DNA from 2 places in the Streptomyces sp. NPDC003032 genome. Region 2 is predicted to be linked to the other one. Evidence: predicted binding sites of a transcription regulator. Region 2 holds the regulator's gene; the other holds the start of a gene.
The links. The regulator HspR, encoded in region 2, represses chaperone genes until heat shock. The targets are predictions, from matches to a motif close to TTGAGNNNNNNNNNCTCAA.
Positions count from the first base shown of each region.

Region 1: a site for HspR is predicted at 2,815-2,833, ahead of dnaK (molecular chaperone DnaK). Genes of this name have one in related genera too.

Region 1 covers NZ_JBSFTT010000008.1:34,361-41,058, forward strand. Annotated here, with positions in the region: gene narJ (nitrate reductase molybdenum cofactor assembly chaperone) at 1-105, shown strand, start outside; gene narI (respiratory nitrate reductase subunit gamma) at 105-827, shown strand; gene dnaK (molecular chaperone DnaK) at 831-2,744, opposite strand; gene ACWDZ7_RS13460 (OsmC family protein) at 2,908-3,333, opposite strand; gene ACWDZ7_RS13465 (DUF952 domain-containing protein) at 3,541-3,912, shown strand; gene ACWDZ7_RS13470 (type III polyketide synthase) at 3,956-5,050, opposite strand; gene ACWDZ7_RS13475 (cytochrome P450) at 5,056-6,195, opposite strand; gene ACWDZ7_RS13480 (DUF6345 domain-containing protein) at 6,595-6,698, shown strand, end outside.
Region 2 covers NZ_JBSFTT010000032.1:19,223-25,920, forward strand. Annotated here, with positions in the region: gene ACWDZ7_RS33440 (helix-turn-helix transcriptional regulator) at 1-72, shown strand, start outside; partial or broken gene ACWDZ7_RS33445 (helix-turn-helix transcriptional regulator) at 259-969, shown strand; gene ACWDZ7_RS33450 (hypothetical protein) at 974-1,486, opposite strand; gene ACWDZ7_RS33455 (heat shock protein transcriptional repressor HspR) at 1,619-2,080, opposite strand; gene dnaJ (molecular chaperone DnaJ) at 2,082-3,278, opposite strand; gene grpE (nucleotide exchange factor GrpE) at 3,312-4,025, opposite strand; gene dnaK (molecular chaperone DnaK) at 4,025-5,884, opposite strand; gene ACWDZ7_RS33475 (heterodisulfide reductase-related iron-sulfur binding cluster) at 6,241-6,698, shown strand, end outside.

The DNA of each region.
Region 1 (6,698 bases), on a different contig from region 2:
GGCCCCACGCCCAAGGACCGCGCCGAGGCGCTCGCGCTCGCCCGCTCGGGGCCGCCGCGCGAGGACGTCGGCCTCGAACCCTTCGCACTCATCGGGGAGCACTGATGAAAACGCTGCTGTGGGGCGCCCTCCCCTACATCGCCTTCGTCCTGCTCGTCGCGGGCACGATCTGGCGCTACCGCTACGACAAGTTCGGCTGGACGACCCGCTCGTCACAGGTCTACGAGTCCAGGCTTCTCAACATCGCCTCACCGATGTTCCACTACGGCATCCTCTTCGTGCTCGTCGGGCACCTGGTGGGCCTGTTCCTCCCCGAGTCGTGGACGGACAAGGCGGGGGTGAGCGAGCACACGTACCACCTGTTCTCGCTGTACGGCGGCACGGCGGCCGGGGTCCTGCTCGTCCTCGGCATCCTGCTGCTGCTCTACCGGCGCCGGACCAACACGCCGGTGTTCCGCGCGACGACCGCCAACGACAAGCTGATGTACCTGGTGCTGTTCGCGTCGATCGTCCTCGGCATGGTCGCCAAGCTGACGCACTCGTCGGGCGACGGCTACGACTACCGCGAGTCCATCGCCCCTTGGGCGCGCAGCCTCTTCACGCTCCGGCCCGACATCGACGCGATGACGGGCGTGCCCGTGCTGTACGAGATCCACGCGGTGGTCGGAATGGTGCTGTTCGCCCTGGTGCCGTTCACCCGACTGATCCACATGTTCAGCGCGCCGCTCCAGTACCTCTTCCGCCCGTACGTGGTCTACCGCGCCCGGGACCCGAAGCGGCTGGGCGCGCGGCCGGAGCGGCGCGGCTGGGAACGGACGGGGTCCTAGGGCCTACGGCGCCTTGCCCTGGCCGTCCTTGCCCTGGCCGTCCTTGCCCTGGCCGTCCTTGCCCTTGTCGTCCTCGTCCACGATCTCGGCGTCCACCACGCCTTCCTCGGCGGCGGAATCGGTGGAGGCACCGGTGGATTCCGTCTGTTCCTGGGCGCCCCCGCCAGAAGCCGCGTACATGGCCTGGCCCATCTTCTGGCTGACCGTCGCCAGCTTCTCGGCGCCGGCGCGCAGGGCCGCCGTGTCGTCGGGGCGATCTTTGAGGAGGCCCTTCAACTCCGTTGCCGCCGCCTCGACTTCGCCCTTGGTGTCCGCGGGGACCTTGTCCCCGTTCTCCCGCAGGAACCGCTCCGTCTGGTAGACAAGCTGCTCGGCCTGGTTGCGGGTCTCCGCGGCCTCGCGCCGCCTGCGGTCCTCCTCCGCGTGCTGCTCGGCCTCGCGGACCATGCGGTTGATGTCGTCCTTGGGCAGCGCGGAGCCGCCGGTCACCGTCATGCGCTGCTCGCGGCCCGTGGCCTCGTCCTTCGCCGAGACGTGCATGATGCCGTTGGCGTCGATGTCGAAGGTGACCTCGATCTTGGGGACGCCGCGCGGGGCGGGCGGCAGCCCGGTCAGGTCGAAGACGCCGAGCTTCTTGTTGTACGCGGCGATCTCCCGCTCGCCCTGGAAGACCTGGATGCCGACCGAGGGCTGGTTGTCCTCGGCGGTGGAGAAGGTCTCCGAACGGCGGGTGGGGATCGTGGTGTTGCGCTCGATGAGCTTGGTCATGATGCCGCCCTTGGTCTCGATACCGAGGGACAGCGGGGTCACGTCGAGAAGGAGTACGTCCTTGACGTCGCCCCGGATCACACCGGCCTGCAGGGCCGCGCCGAGCGCCACCACCTCGTCGGGATTGACGCCCTTGTGCGGGTCCTTCCCGGTGAGTTCCCTGACCAGTTCGCTCACCGCCGGCATCCGGGTGGAGCCGCCGACCAGGATCACGTGGTCGATGGCCGACAGCTTGACGCCCGCGTCCTTGACGGCCTGGTGGAAGGGCTCCTTGCAGCGGTCGAGCAGGTCGGACGTCAGCTCCTGGAACTGGGCGCGCGTCAGCTTCTCGGCCAGGTGCAGAGGCCCTTCGGACGACGCCGTGATGTAGGGGAGGTTGATGTCCGTCTCGCTGGAGGAGGACAGCTCGATCTTCGCCTTCTCGGCGCCCTCCCTCAGGCGCTGGAGCGCCATCTTGTCCTTGCCGAGGTCCACGCCGTGCCCGTTCTTGAACTGCCGCACCAGGTATTCGACGATCCGCTGGTCCCAGTCGTCGCCGCCCAGCTGGGTGTCGCCGTTGGTGGCCTTGACCTCGATGACGCCCTCGCCCATCTCCAGGAGCGAGACGTCGAAGGTGCCACCGCCCAGGTCGAAGACGAGGACGGTCTGGTCGTCGCCCTTGTCCAGGCCGTACGCGAGGGCCGCCGCCGTCGGTTCGTTGATGATGCGCAGGACGTTGAGCCCCGCGATCTCACCGGCCTCCTTGGTGGCCTGGCGCTGGGTGTCGTCGAAGTACGCGGGCACGGTGACCACCGCGTCGGTGACGTCCTCACCGAGGTAGGACTCGGCGTCGCGCTTGAGTTTCTGCAGGACGCGCGCGGAGAGTTCCTGCGCGGTGTAGCGGGTGCCGTCCACGGAGCCGCTCTCCGGGAAGCGCCAGCCGCCGTCGCCCATATGCCGTTTGACGGAGCGCGCGGTGCGCTCCACGTTCGTGACCGCCTGCCGCTTGGCGACCTCGCCCACCAGGACGTCGCCGCTCTTCGCGAAGGCGACGACCGACGGTGTGGTGCGCGCGCCCTCCGCGTTGGCCACGACGGTGGGCTCACCGCCCTCCAGCACGGCCACCACTGAGTTCGTCGTCCCGAGATCGATCCCGACCGCACGTGCCATGGTCCAGTCCCTTCCGCCGCGAGCCCAATGTCCCCCGTATCCAGGTCTACTCCGTACTCCATCACAAAACTTGAGCGGGCTCTTGTCAATGCCCGGACACGACAATGCCACCACCCAGCACCCGATCGGAGGCGGGGTGACGGCATCGTCAACGGGCGTCGCTTCAGCCCAGCTTGGCCGAGAGCGTGATGGTCGTGCCCGTCAGCGCCTGGCTCACCGGGCAGTTGGCCTTGGCGTCCTCGGCGGCCGAGACGAAGGTGGCCTCGTCGATGCCCGGCACGGTGCCCTCGACGGTGAGGTGGATGCCGGTGATGCCGGTGCCCGGCTGGAAGGTCACGTCGGCCGACGTGGTGAGGCGGCTCGGCGGGGTGCCGGCGCCGGCCAGGCCGTGCGACAGCGCCATGGAGAAGCAGCTGGAGTGCGCGGCGGCGATGAGCTCCTCCGGGCTGGTCCTGCCGTTCGCCTCCTCGGCGCGCGACGGCCAGGACACCGCCTGCTCGCCGATGCCGGAGGAGTCGAAGGTGACCATGCCCGAGCCCTCCGTGAGAGAGCCCTCCCAGACCGTGTGCGCGGAGCGCGTGGTTGCCACGATGCAGTTCCCTTCAGTGCGGTTCCGTGATCGGAAGTTCCGTTGCCACCATCCGATCACACTCGGCATGCAAACGGGCCACGGGGCCGACCGACGTTCCGGAGCCGTCAACCTCAGGTTCGGCTCTGTTGCACGTTAGTGGCGCCGCGTCGCCCGGACGAATGCGTCCGAGCCCCATGGACGAACCGTGACCGCTATAACTGGCCCATGATCTATCACGTAGCCGCTCTCGACGACTGGCTTTCCGACCCCGAGCTGCCCTACGCGCCCGGGTCGTTGGCGAAGGACGGGTCCGTGCACTGCTCGCCCGACGAGGAAGCGATCCTGGCGGCCGCTACCCGCTTCCACAGTCGGACGGCCGGTCCTCTCGTCGCCCTGCTCATCGACGAGAGGAAGCTCGGCGCCGAGGTGAAGTGGGTGGCCCCTGCCGCGGGCTCGCCTCTCGCCCAGGGGCCCGCGGTTCTGTTTCCGCGAGTCCTGGGTCCCGTCAACCGCGACGCGGTCGTCGGGCTGATGGAGATCGTGCGCGACGACGACGGCGGTGCCCGGGAGCTGGTTCCCCGGGGCCCGGCGGAGTGACGGAGCGGGTCCGCCGCACCGGCATCGCGACGAATCCGGCGCCTTAGCGCAGCCCGGCGCCGGAAAGTCCGGGCTCGGACTGCGGTCGGCGCGGTGCCGCCCATCTGCCCAGGGCCATTTCGGCCGTGATCCCGGGCCCGAACCCCGCGATGAGTCCTTGTCCTCCGTGCGGCGGGCCGCCTTCGGCGAAGAGCCGGGCGAGGGCGTCGAAGATGACGGCACTGGCGATGTTGCCGCGTTCGGTGAGGGTGCTGCGGCTGTGCCTGAACATCCGCGGAGGAAGGTCCAGGAGGCGGCTGAGGTCGTCGAGGATACGGGGGCCCCCGGCGTGGACGAGGTAGAAGTCGAGGTTGGCGACGTCCCAGGCGTGGGGGGCGGCCATGTCGCGCATGGCCGGTGCCAGTACCCCCATGGTGCCGGGTACGCGTTTGTCGAGCTGGAAGTGGAATCCGGTGTCACGGACCGCGTAGGAGATCCACCTCTCGGTGTCGGGGACCAGATGCGAGGCGTTGTGCTCAAGACGGACTCCGTGTCCGCCTTGGCCTCGTACGACGACGGCGGCCATGGCGTCGCCGAAGAGGCCGTTGGAGAGCAGACTGCCGACGCCGAGGTCGGTCGGCTGGTAGAGGAGTGAGCAGAACTCGCACGAGACGATGAGCACGTTGCGCTCGGGGTAGGCGGTGCAGAAGTCGTGTGCGCGGTTGACCGCCGCGCCGCCGGCCGCGCAGCCCAGCTGCGAGATGGGCAGTTGGCGGGTGTCGGGCCGGAACCGCATGCTGTTGATCAGCCACGCCGTCATCGACGGCATCATGAATCCGGTGCACGACACGTAGATGATCATGTCGATGTCGTGGACCGTGAGCTCCGCGTGTTCCAGCGCGGTCTCGATGACCGGTGGCAGGCGTACCTTCGCCTCTTTCTCGTAGAGGAGGTTGCGTTTCTCGAACCCGGGGTGTTTCAGGGTCGCCTCCAGTGGCTGGAGGAGATGGCGGGTCCGTACTCCGGTGTTGGCGATCAGCCGCAGGGCCAGGTCGAGCTGCGGGTGCCCCGCGTGCAGGGTACGGGCGAGATGGAGGGTCTGCTCGGCCGTGACGACGTGTTCGGGGACGGCGACATGGGGCCGGCACAGAGTCGGCATCGCGCTCACCACGCGACCGGCAGCGCGAGGGGATAGCGCCAGATCGACTGGGTGTTCCAGCGCACCTCCTCCACCGGTACGGCCAGGCGCAGAGTGGGGAACCGGGACAGCAGGCTGCCGATCGAGGTGCGCAGCTCCAGGCGGGCGAGATGGGATCCCAGGCAGTGGTGCATGCCGTAGCCGAAGGCCAGGTGCGCGGGCGGGGAGGGCCGTTCGAAATCGAGTTCGTCGGGGCGGTCGTACGCCAGCTCGTCGCGGTTGGCGGTGAGATAGGAGACGTGGACCGTCTCGCCGGCACGGATGGTCACGCCGTCGATGGTGACGTCTTCGAGGGCGACACGAGGGATTCCGACCCCTTGGCGGAAGGGGACGTAGCGCAGCAGCTCCTCGATCGCCTGGTCCAACAGCTCCGGCGCTTCCTGTAGCCGGCCGAACTGCGCCGGGTGGGTGAGCAGGGTGAAAGTGAAGTTGCTGATGTCGTACGTCGTGGTGTCGTGCCCGGTGATCGTCAGCAGCATGGCCAGCACCGACAGTTCGGCGTCGGTGAGTCTCTCGTCCCCGATCCGGGCGGTCGCGAGCGCGCTGAGCAGGTCCTCGCCGGGTTCGGCGCGCCGACGGGCGGTCAGCTCGTCGAAATAGGCGCGCAGCTGCTGCTTGGCGTCGGCGGCGGCGCTCCGGCTGTCGGGGGTCATGGCCATCATCGCCATGGCCCAGGCGCGCAGCTGCGGCCGGTCCGGCGCGGGGATGTCGAGGAGCTCGCAGATGGTGGCCAGCGGCAGACGGTCCGCCAAGTGCGAGACGACGTCGGCCGGTGGCCCGGCCGCCTCCATGGCGGCCAGGCACTCGTCCACCTTCGCCCGCACCCAGGGGGCCAGCCGGTCGAGCTGGCGGGGCCCGAAGGCGTGCGTGGCGAGCCGGCGGATGCGGTTCAGCACCGGTGGGTCCATCAGGTTGATCGCCTCGCTCTGCGCGATCGGCGCAGGCGTGATCCTTGGAAAGTCCTCGCCCACCAGCGCGGCCCGGCTGAACCGTCGGTCGGAGGTCACCAACTGGACGTCGGCATAGCGGGTCACCAGCCAGCATGAGCCGCTGCCGTAGGGCATGTCGACCCGGGCGATGGGCTCCTCCCGCCGCATACGGGTCATGAAGGGGTCGGGCTCCAAAGCCACGTCGTGGCGGAAAAGATAGCCGTGAGTCACGTCAATCAAACGATCGGAAACCGACAACGTCACGGCGCTCGTCACCCGATCCAGCTCCTCCCCCGCCGGGGCCGGCCTTTTCGGTGCCGGGAATCCCGGGGTGGAAACGGGCCGCGCGGGGCGATCCGGCGCTTCGGAGATGTTCGAGGAAAGGGCGCAGGTACGCGTCGGCCGATACGAACACATTGTGTGGGCCGCCGCGCCACAGGGTTCCGTGAGGTGCGGGGAGGGCGCCGTGGCGGGGGCCCTATGGCCGGAATGGCAACTGTGCAAGGCGCGTCGGCGGTGACACTTTGAGGCCCCCTCGCGCACGACAGCGAGGAGATCCTCTCAGGGGGTATGGCCATGCGCATCAACTACTCGGACCGCGGTCCCTCCCCGCTGGAACCGGAGAAGCCCGGAGCGACGGGTGAGCGGGACTCGACCTTCGGCTGGTGGGGTGCCTTCAG
Region 2 (6,698 bases):
AGCGGCAGCCGCGCCCAGCTCGGCTACCTCATCGCCCAGTCGGGAATTCTCGACCACGACCGCCCGAGGTGACGATCCCCGCCCCACCACTGGACAGCCCCGCACGGAAGTAGACACTTCAATGAGGGGCCGTCCTCCCCTCCGCGTCCCCCTGCATACAATCGCCGCGCTTCAACTGAGCGGGAGGGAGCGCACATGACCAGCGAGCACGCGCCGCACACCGTGGAGGAACCCTGCGAACCCACCGCCACGGCCGCCCCTGAGATCACCGTTCTCGACGGACTGGAACGCATCAACTCGGCCATCGACCGCGCCATGAGCGAGGTCACCGGGGAGTTCCTCGCCATCCAGCCCGGCGGCACCCGCCCGCCCGAGACCTTGGCCGAAGCCTTTCCCCGTGACCAGTCGATCCTCAGCCGGGGCTGCCGGATGCGGACCCTCTACCAGCACACGACGCGCCACTCCCTGCCCGTGCTCGCGTACTTCGAGCAGCTCGACGGCGACGCCGAGGCCCGCACCCTGGACGAGGTGACCGACCGCCTCTTCGTCTTCGACCGGACCGTGGCGTTCATCCCGGCGAGCAGGGACCGCAGCGTCGCCCTGGAGCTGCGCCACCCGGCCCTCGTCGAGTACTTCGCCACCACCTTCTGGCGGCTGTGGCGGCTGGCCACGCCCATGTGGCCCCAGGCCGCCCCGCAGGTCTCCGAGGGCGGCGTAACACCCCGCCAGCGCGCCATCGCCGGCCTCCTCGTCGAAGGCCTCACCGACGCCGAGATCGCCGACCGCCTCGGCATGAACATCCGCACGGCCCGCGTCCACATAGCCAAACTCGCGGCCACCCTCGGCAGCGAGAGCCGGGCCCAACTGGGCTACCTCATCGGCCAGTCCGGCGTCCTCGACCCCGACCCCGACCCCGCCCCCGACCGGGACCGGGACCGGGACCGGGACCGGGACCGGGACCGGGACTAGCGTCTCAGGCGTCGGCCGCCGCCAGCCACTCCCTCAGCAGCGCCTCCCTGACGGCCGCCCGGGGAGAAGCCCCCTCATGGCGCCGCCCCCACTCCGCCATCGCCGCCAGCGTCGTCAGGAGCGTGCCCGCGCCCTGCGTGAGGCGGGCCAGGAGCGCGCGGGAAAGGTCGTACTCCGTGGTGGAGTAGCCGACCGCCGCCGCGGTGTACGCCGTCAGCTCCGCCTCCCCCTCGGCGCCGCCGACCCGGACCGTCATCGTCGGGGCCTCGTCCGAGCCGCCCAGGCCGACCGTCAGCACCAGATCGACGGCCACGCCCACATGGCGCTTGAGCGACTTCACCGGAACGTCCTCGATGGCGAGGGAGCGTACGTCCTCCCACGGCCAGAACCCGGACTGCCTGTCGCCGAGGGCCGCCACGCCCTCCGGCGTCAGCCGCACCCCGGGAGCCAGTCCGGACGGCTTCGCGCCCACGTACACATCGCCCTCGGCGATCCAGAACAGCCCCACCATGGCCATGGCAAACCACTTCCCCCGGAACAGACACACGACAAGCACTTCAGGTCGGCCACCACAACGTCCGAAGGGGCCGGGAGGTTCCCCTCCCGGCCCCTTCGCGACCAAGCCGACAGACGGACAGGCTCGCGGTTCTCAGTCCGTCGCCCTCTTCGGGCGCCAGACCACCAGCGCACTCGCCTGCTGCACGTCCTGGTACGGGACGAGGTCGCGGCGGTACGAGGCGTGCACCGCCGCTTCACGTTGCTGCATCGCGGTGGCGGCTCCCTCCACGGCCGCGGAGAGCTCCGCGACACGGGACTGGAGCGCGGCGACCTGGTTCTCCAGCTCGATGATGCGCTTGATGCCGGCGAGGTTGATGCCCTCCTCCTGCGACAGCTGCTGCACGGTGCGCAGCAGTTCGATGTCGCGGGCGGAGTAACGGCGGCCGCGGCCCGCCGTGCGGTCCGGGGAGACCAGGCCCAGGCGGTCGTACTGCCGCAGGGTCTGCGGGTGGAGGCCGCTCAGCTGGGCGGCCACCGAGATGACGTACACCGGCGTCTCGTCGGTGAGTTGGTACGCCCTACTGAATCCGGACTGTCGACGACGGCCGTCCATCTCATGCTCCCTTCGCGGCCTGGAACAGTTCTGCCCGCGGGTCGTCGCCCGCGGTCGCCTCGCGGTAGGACTCCAGGGCTTCCTTCGCCCCGTCGCTCAACGACGTCGGGACCGACACCTCGACCGTCACCAGAAGGTCGCCCCGCGTGCCGTCCTTGCGGACCGCGCCCTTGCCGCGGGCCCGCATTGTACGGCCGTTGGGCGTGCCCGGGGGCAGCTTCAGGGTGACGGCCGGGCCGCCGAGCGTCGGGACCTTGACCTCGCCGCCCAGTGCCGCCTCGGGATACGTCACCGGCACCGTGACCGTGAGGTTGTCGCCCTTGCGGCCGAAGACGGGGTGCGTGTCGACGTGCACGACCACGTACAGATCACCGGCCGGGCCGCCCCGCTCGCCGGGCGCGCCCTTGCCGCGGAGCCTGATCCGCTGGCCGTCGCTCACCCCCGCCGGGATCCGCACCTGCATGGTGCGGGAGGACTTCGCGCGTCCCGAGCCGGCGCAGACCTCGCACGGGTCCTGGGCGATCAGGCCCCGGCCCTTGCAGTCCACGCACGGGTCGGTCAGCGAGAAGCCGCCGCCGCCGCCCCGCGAGACCTGGCCCGTGCCGACGCAGGTCGGGCACACGCGCGGCGTGCCGTTCTTGTCGCCGGTGCCGGAGCAGGCCTTGCAGGCGGCCTGGGAGGACATGCGCAGCGGCACCGTCGCGCCGTCCACCGCCTCCGTGAAGCTCAGCGTGACCTCGGACTCGATGTCCTGGCCGCGCCTCGGCTGCGTACGCGTGCCCGTACCGGCACCCGCGCCGCCACGGTTGAACAGGCCCCCGAAGACGTCACCGAGACCGCCCCCGAAGCCGCCGCCGGCCGCCCCACCGCCACCCGGGGCGCCGCCTCCGAAGAGGTCGCCCAGGTCGAAGTTGAACGATCCGCCGCCGCCGGCTCCGGGACCCTGCCGGAATCCGCCGTTGCCGAAGAGAGCACGCGCTTCGTCGTACTCCTTGCGCTTCTTGGGGTCACCGAGGACGTCGTTCGCCTCGGAGATCTCCTTGAAGCGCTCCTCCGCCTTGGCGTTGCCCTTGTTGGCGTCCGGGTGGTTCTCGCGGGCGAGCTTCCGGTACGCCTTCTTGATCTCGGCCTCGGTGGCGTCCTTGGGGACGCCGAGGACCTTGTAGTAGTCCTTCTCGATGAAGTCCTTGGTGCTCATCCCCGACGCCCCTCCTCACTCGTCTCGCTGCCGTCAGCCCTTGTCCGGGCCACCGGTCTCCTTCTCGTCCGAGCCCTCCGCGGGAGCCGCGGGACCCTCGGCACCCTCAGCGGATTCGTCGCCCTTGACCGTCTGCGCGCCGGGCTGCGGCTCGGCGACGGCCACCCGCGCGGGGCGGATGGTGCGCTCGCCGATGCGATACCCCGGCTGCAGGATCGCGACGCACGTCGTCTCCGTGACGTCCGGTGCGTAGCTGTGCATCAGGGCCTCGTGGATCGTCGGGTCGAAGGGCTCGCCCTCCTTGCCGAACTGCTGGAGGCCCAGCTTGGCGACGACGGTCTCCAGAGACTCGGCGACCGACTTGAAGCCGCCCACCAGCTCGCCGTGCTCACGGGCGCGGCCGATGTCGTCGAGGGTCGGCAGCAGCTCGGAGAGGAGGTTCGCCGAGGCGATCTCCTTCACCGTCACCTTGTCCCGCTCCACCCGGCGGCGGTAGTTCTGGTACTCGGCCTGCAGCCGCTGGAGGTCCGCCGTGCGCTCGTTGAGCGCGGTGCGCACCTGGTCCAGCTGGGCGGTCAGGCCCACGTCCTGGGCGGACGTCTTGCTGTCCGCGTCCCCGGCCGGGGCCGCCGGGCCCTCCTCGACGGAGGGCTCGGCGGCCTTCGGCGCCGCGTCATCAGGGGTGGCGCCAGAGGGGACGTCAGGCTTGTCGGCGCTCTCGCCGAAACCCGGGGTCTCCTCGGTCATCAGGCGGCGCCACCCTTCTGGTCCTTCTCGTCGTCGACGATCTCGGCGTCGACGACTCCGTCATCTTCCTTGGCCTGCTCGCCACCGGGGGCCGCGCCCTCGGGGCCGCCCGCGGCCTGCGCGCCCTGGGCGTCGGCGTACATGGCCTCGCCCAGCTTCTGCGAGACGGCGGCGACCTTCTCAGTGGCGGTGCGGATCTCGGCCGTGTCCTCGCCCTTGAGCTTCTCCTTCAGCTCACTGACGGCGTTCTCGACCTCGGTCTTGACCTCGCCGGGGACCTTCTCCGCGTTGTCCGCGAGGAACTTCTCCGTCTGGTAGACGAGCTGCTCGCCCTGGTTGCGGGACTCGGCGGCCTCGCGGCGGCGGTGGTCCTCGTCCGCGTACTGCTCGGCCTCCTGGCGCATGCGGTCGACCTCGTCCTTCGGCAGCGAGGAGCCACCGGTGACGGTCATCTTCTGCTCCTTGCCCGTGCCCAGGTCCTTCGCGGTCACGTGCATGATGCCGTTGGCGTCGATGTCGAAGGCGACCTCGATCTGCGGGACACCGCGCGGGGCCGGCGGCAGGCCCGTCAGCTCGAACATGCCGAGCTTCTTGTTGTACGCCGCGATCTCGCGCTCGCCCTGGTAGACCTGGATCTGGACGGACGGCTGGTTGTCCTCGGCCGTCGTGAAGATCTCGGAGCGCTTGGTCGGGATCGTGGTGTTGCGCTCGATGAGCTTCGTCATGATCCCTCCCTTGGTCTCGATACCGAGGGACAGCGGGGTCACGTCGAGGAGCAGGACGTCCTTGACCTCGCCCTTGAGGACACCGGCCTGGAGAGCGGCGCCGATGGCGACGACCTCGTCGGGGTTCACACCCTTGTTGGCGTCCTGGCCGCCGGTCAGCTCCTTGACCAGCTCCGCGACGGCGGGCATACGGGTCGAGCCACCGACGAGAACGACGTGGTCGATCTCGGAGAGCTGGATGCCCGCGTCCTTGATGACGTTGTGGAACGGCGTCTTGCAGCGCTCCAGGAGGTCGGACGTGAGCTGCTGGAACTGGGCGCGCGTGAGCTTCTCGTCCAGGTGCAGCGGGCCCTCGGCGGAGGCCGTGATGTACGGAAGGTTGATCGTGGTCTCCGTGGAGGAGGACAGCTCGATCTTGGCCTTCTCGGCCGCCTCGCGCAGGCGCTGGAGCGCCATCTTGTCCTTGCCCAGGTCCACGCCGTGGCCGTTGTTGAACTGCTTGACCAGGTAGTCGACGACGCGCTGGTCCCAGTCGTCACCACCGAGGTGGTTGTCGCCGTTCGTGGCCTTCACCTCGACGACGCCGTCGCCGATCTCAAGAAGCGAGACGTCGAAGGTGCCGCCACCGAGGTCGAAGACCAGAATGGTCTGGTCGTCCTTGTCGAGGCCGTAGGCCAGGGCGGCGGCCGTCGGCTCGTTGACAATACGCAGGACGTTCAGACCCGCGATCTCACCGGCCTCCTTGGTGGCCTGGCGCTCCGAGTCGTTGAAGTACGCCGGGACGGTGATGACCGCGTCCGCGACCTTCTCGCCCAGGTACGCCTCGGCGTCGCGCTTCAGCTTCTGGAGGATGAACGCGGAGATCTGCTGGGGGTTGAACCCCTTGTCGTCGATGTCCACCTTCCAGTCGGTGCCCATGTGGCGCTTGACCGACCGGATGGTCCTGTCGACGTTGGTGACCGCCTGACGCTTGGCCACCTCGCCGACCAGCACCTCGCCGTTCTTGGCGAAGGCGACGACGGACGGCGTGGTCCTGGCGCCTTCGGCGTTGGTGATGACGGTGGGCTCGCCGCCTTCGAGAACGCTGACGACGGAGTTAGTCGTGCCCAGGTCGATGCCGACCGCACGTGCCATTTCGGTTCCTCCAGATGTACTTCTTGAGTGGATCTGGCTCAAGGATGCATGAGCGCCTCGCCGGAGTCAACAGAGCTGAGTCGGGGAGGCTCAACTCTTATCCGGCCCTTACGCGCAAGTCGACCCCACACCGAGGGACGCCCACCTGCGGGCGCGCCGGGGCTGGTCGCGCGGTTCCCCGCGCCCCTGCGCGGCGCCTTGCGGCAAGGGTTGCCTGAGCGACACAGATCACCGCCGGGCTGGCTACAGTGCGGCGGAGTAAATGGGTAGTCTCAGACGGACTGCATAAGTTACCGCTTAGTAATCACTCGTAGTCCGCTACGAGGAACCGCCTCGCAGGCCCGAGGAGCCCCCGAATGCAACTCGCCGCGATCATCGTGTCGCTGGTCCTGACCGTGGTCGGCGTAGCGCTGCTCGCACGCGCCATCGGCCAGTTCGTCCGGTACTTCAAACTCGGACAGCCCGTACCCGCAGGAAGCAGGACCGAAAACCCGTACCAGCGAAGCGTCACGCTGGTCAGGGAGTTCCTCGGTCATACGCGCATGAACCGGTGGGGCATCGTCGGCTTCGCCCACTGGTTCGTCGCCATCGGCTTCCTGACGCTGCCGCCGACCATCATCACCGCGTACGGCCAGCTCTTCCAGGCCGACTGGACGCTGCCGGTCATCGGCGGCTTCCTGCCGTACGAGCTGTACATCGAGTTCATCGCCGCCATGACGACGCTCGGCATCGCCACGCTGATGGTCATCCGGCTGCTGAACCTGCCCTCGCGCCCCGGGCGGAAGTCCCGCTTCGCGGGCTCCAAGATGGGCCA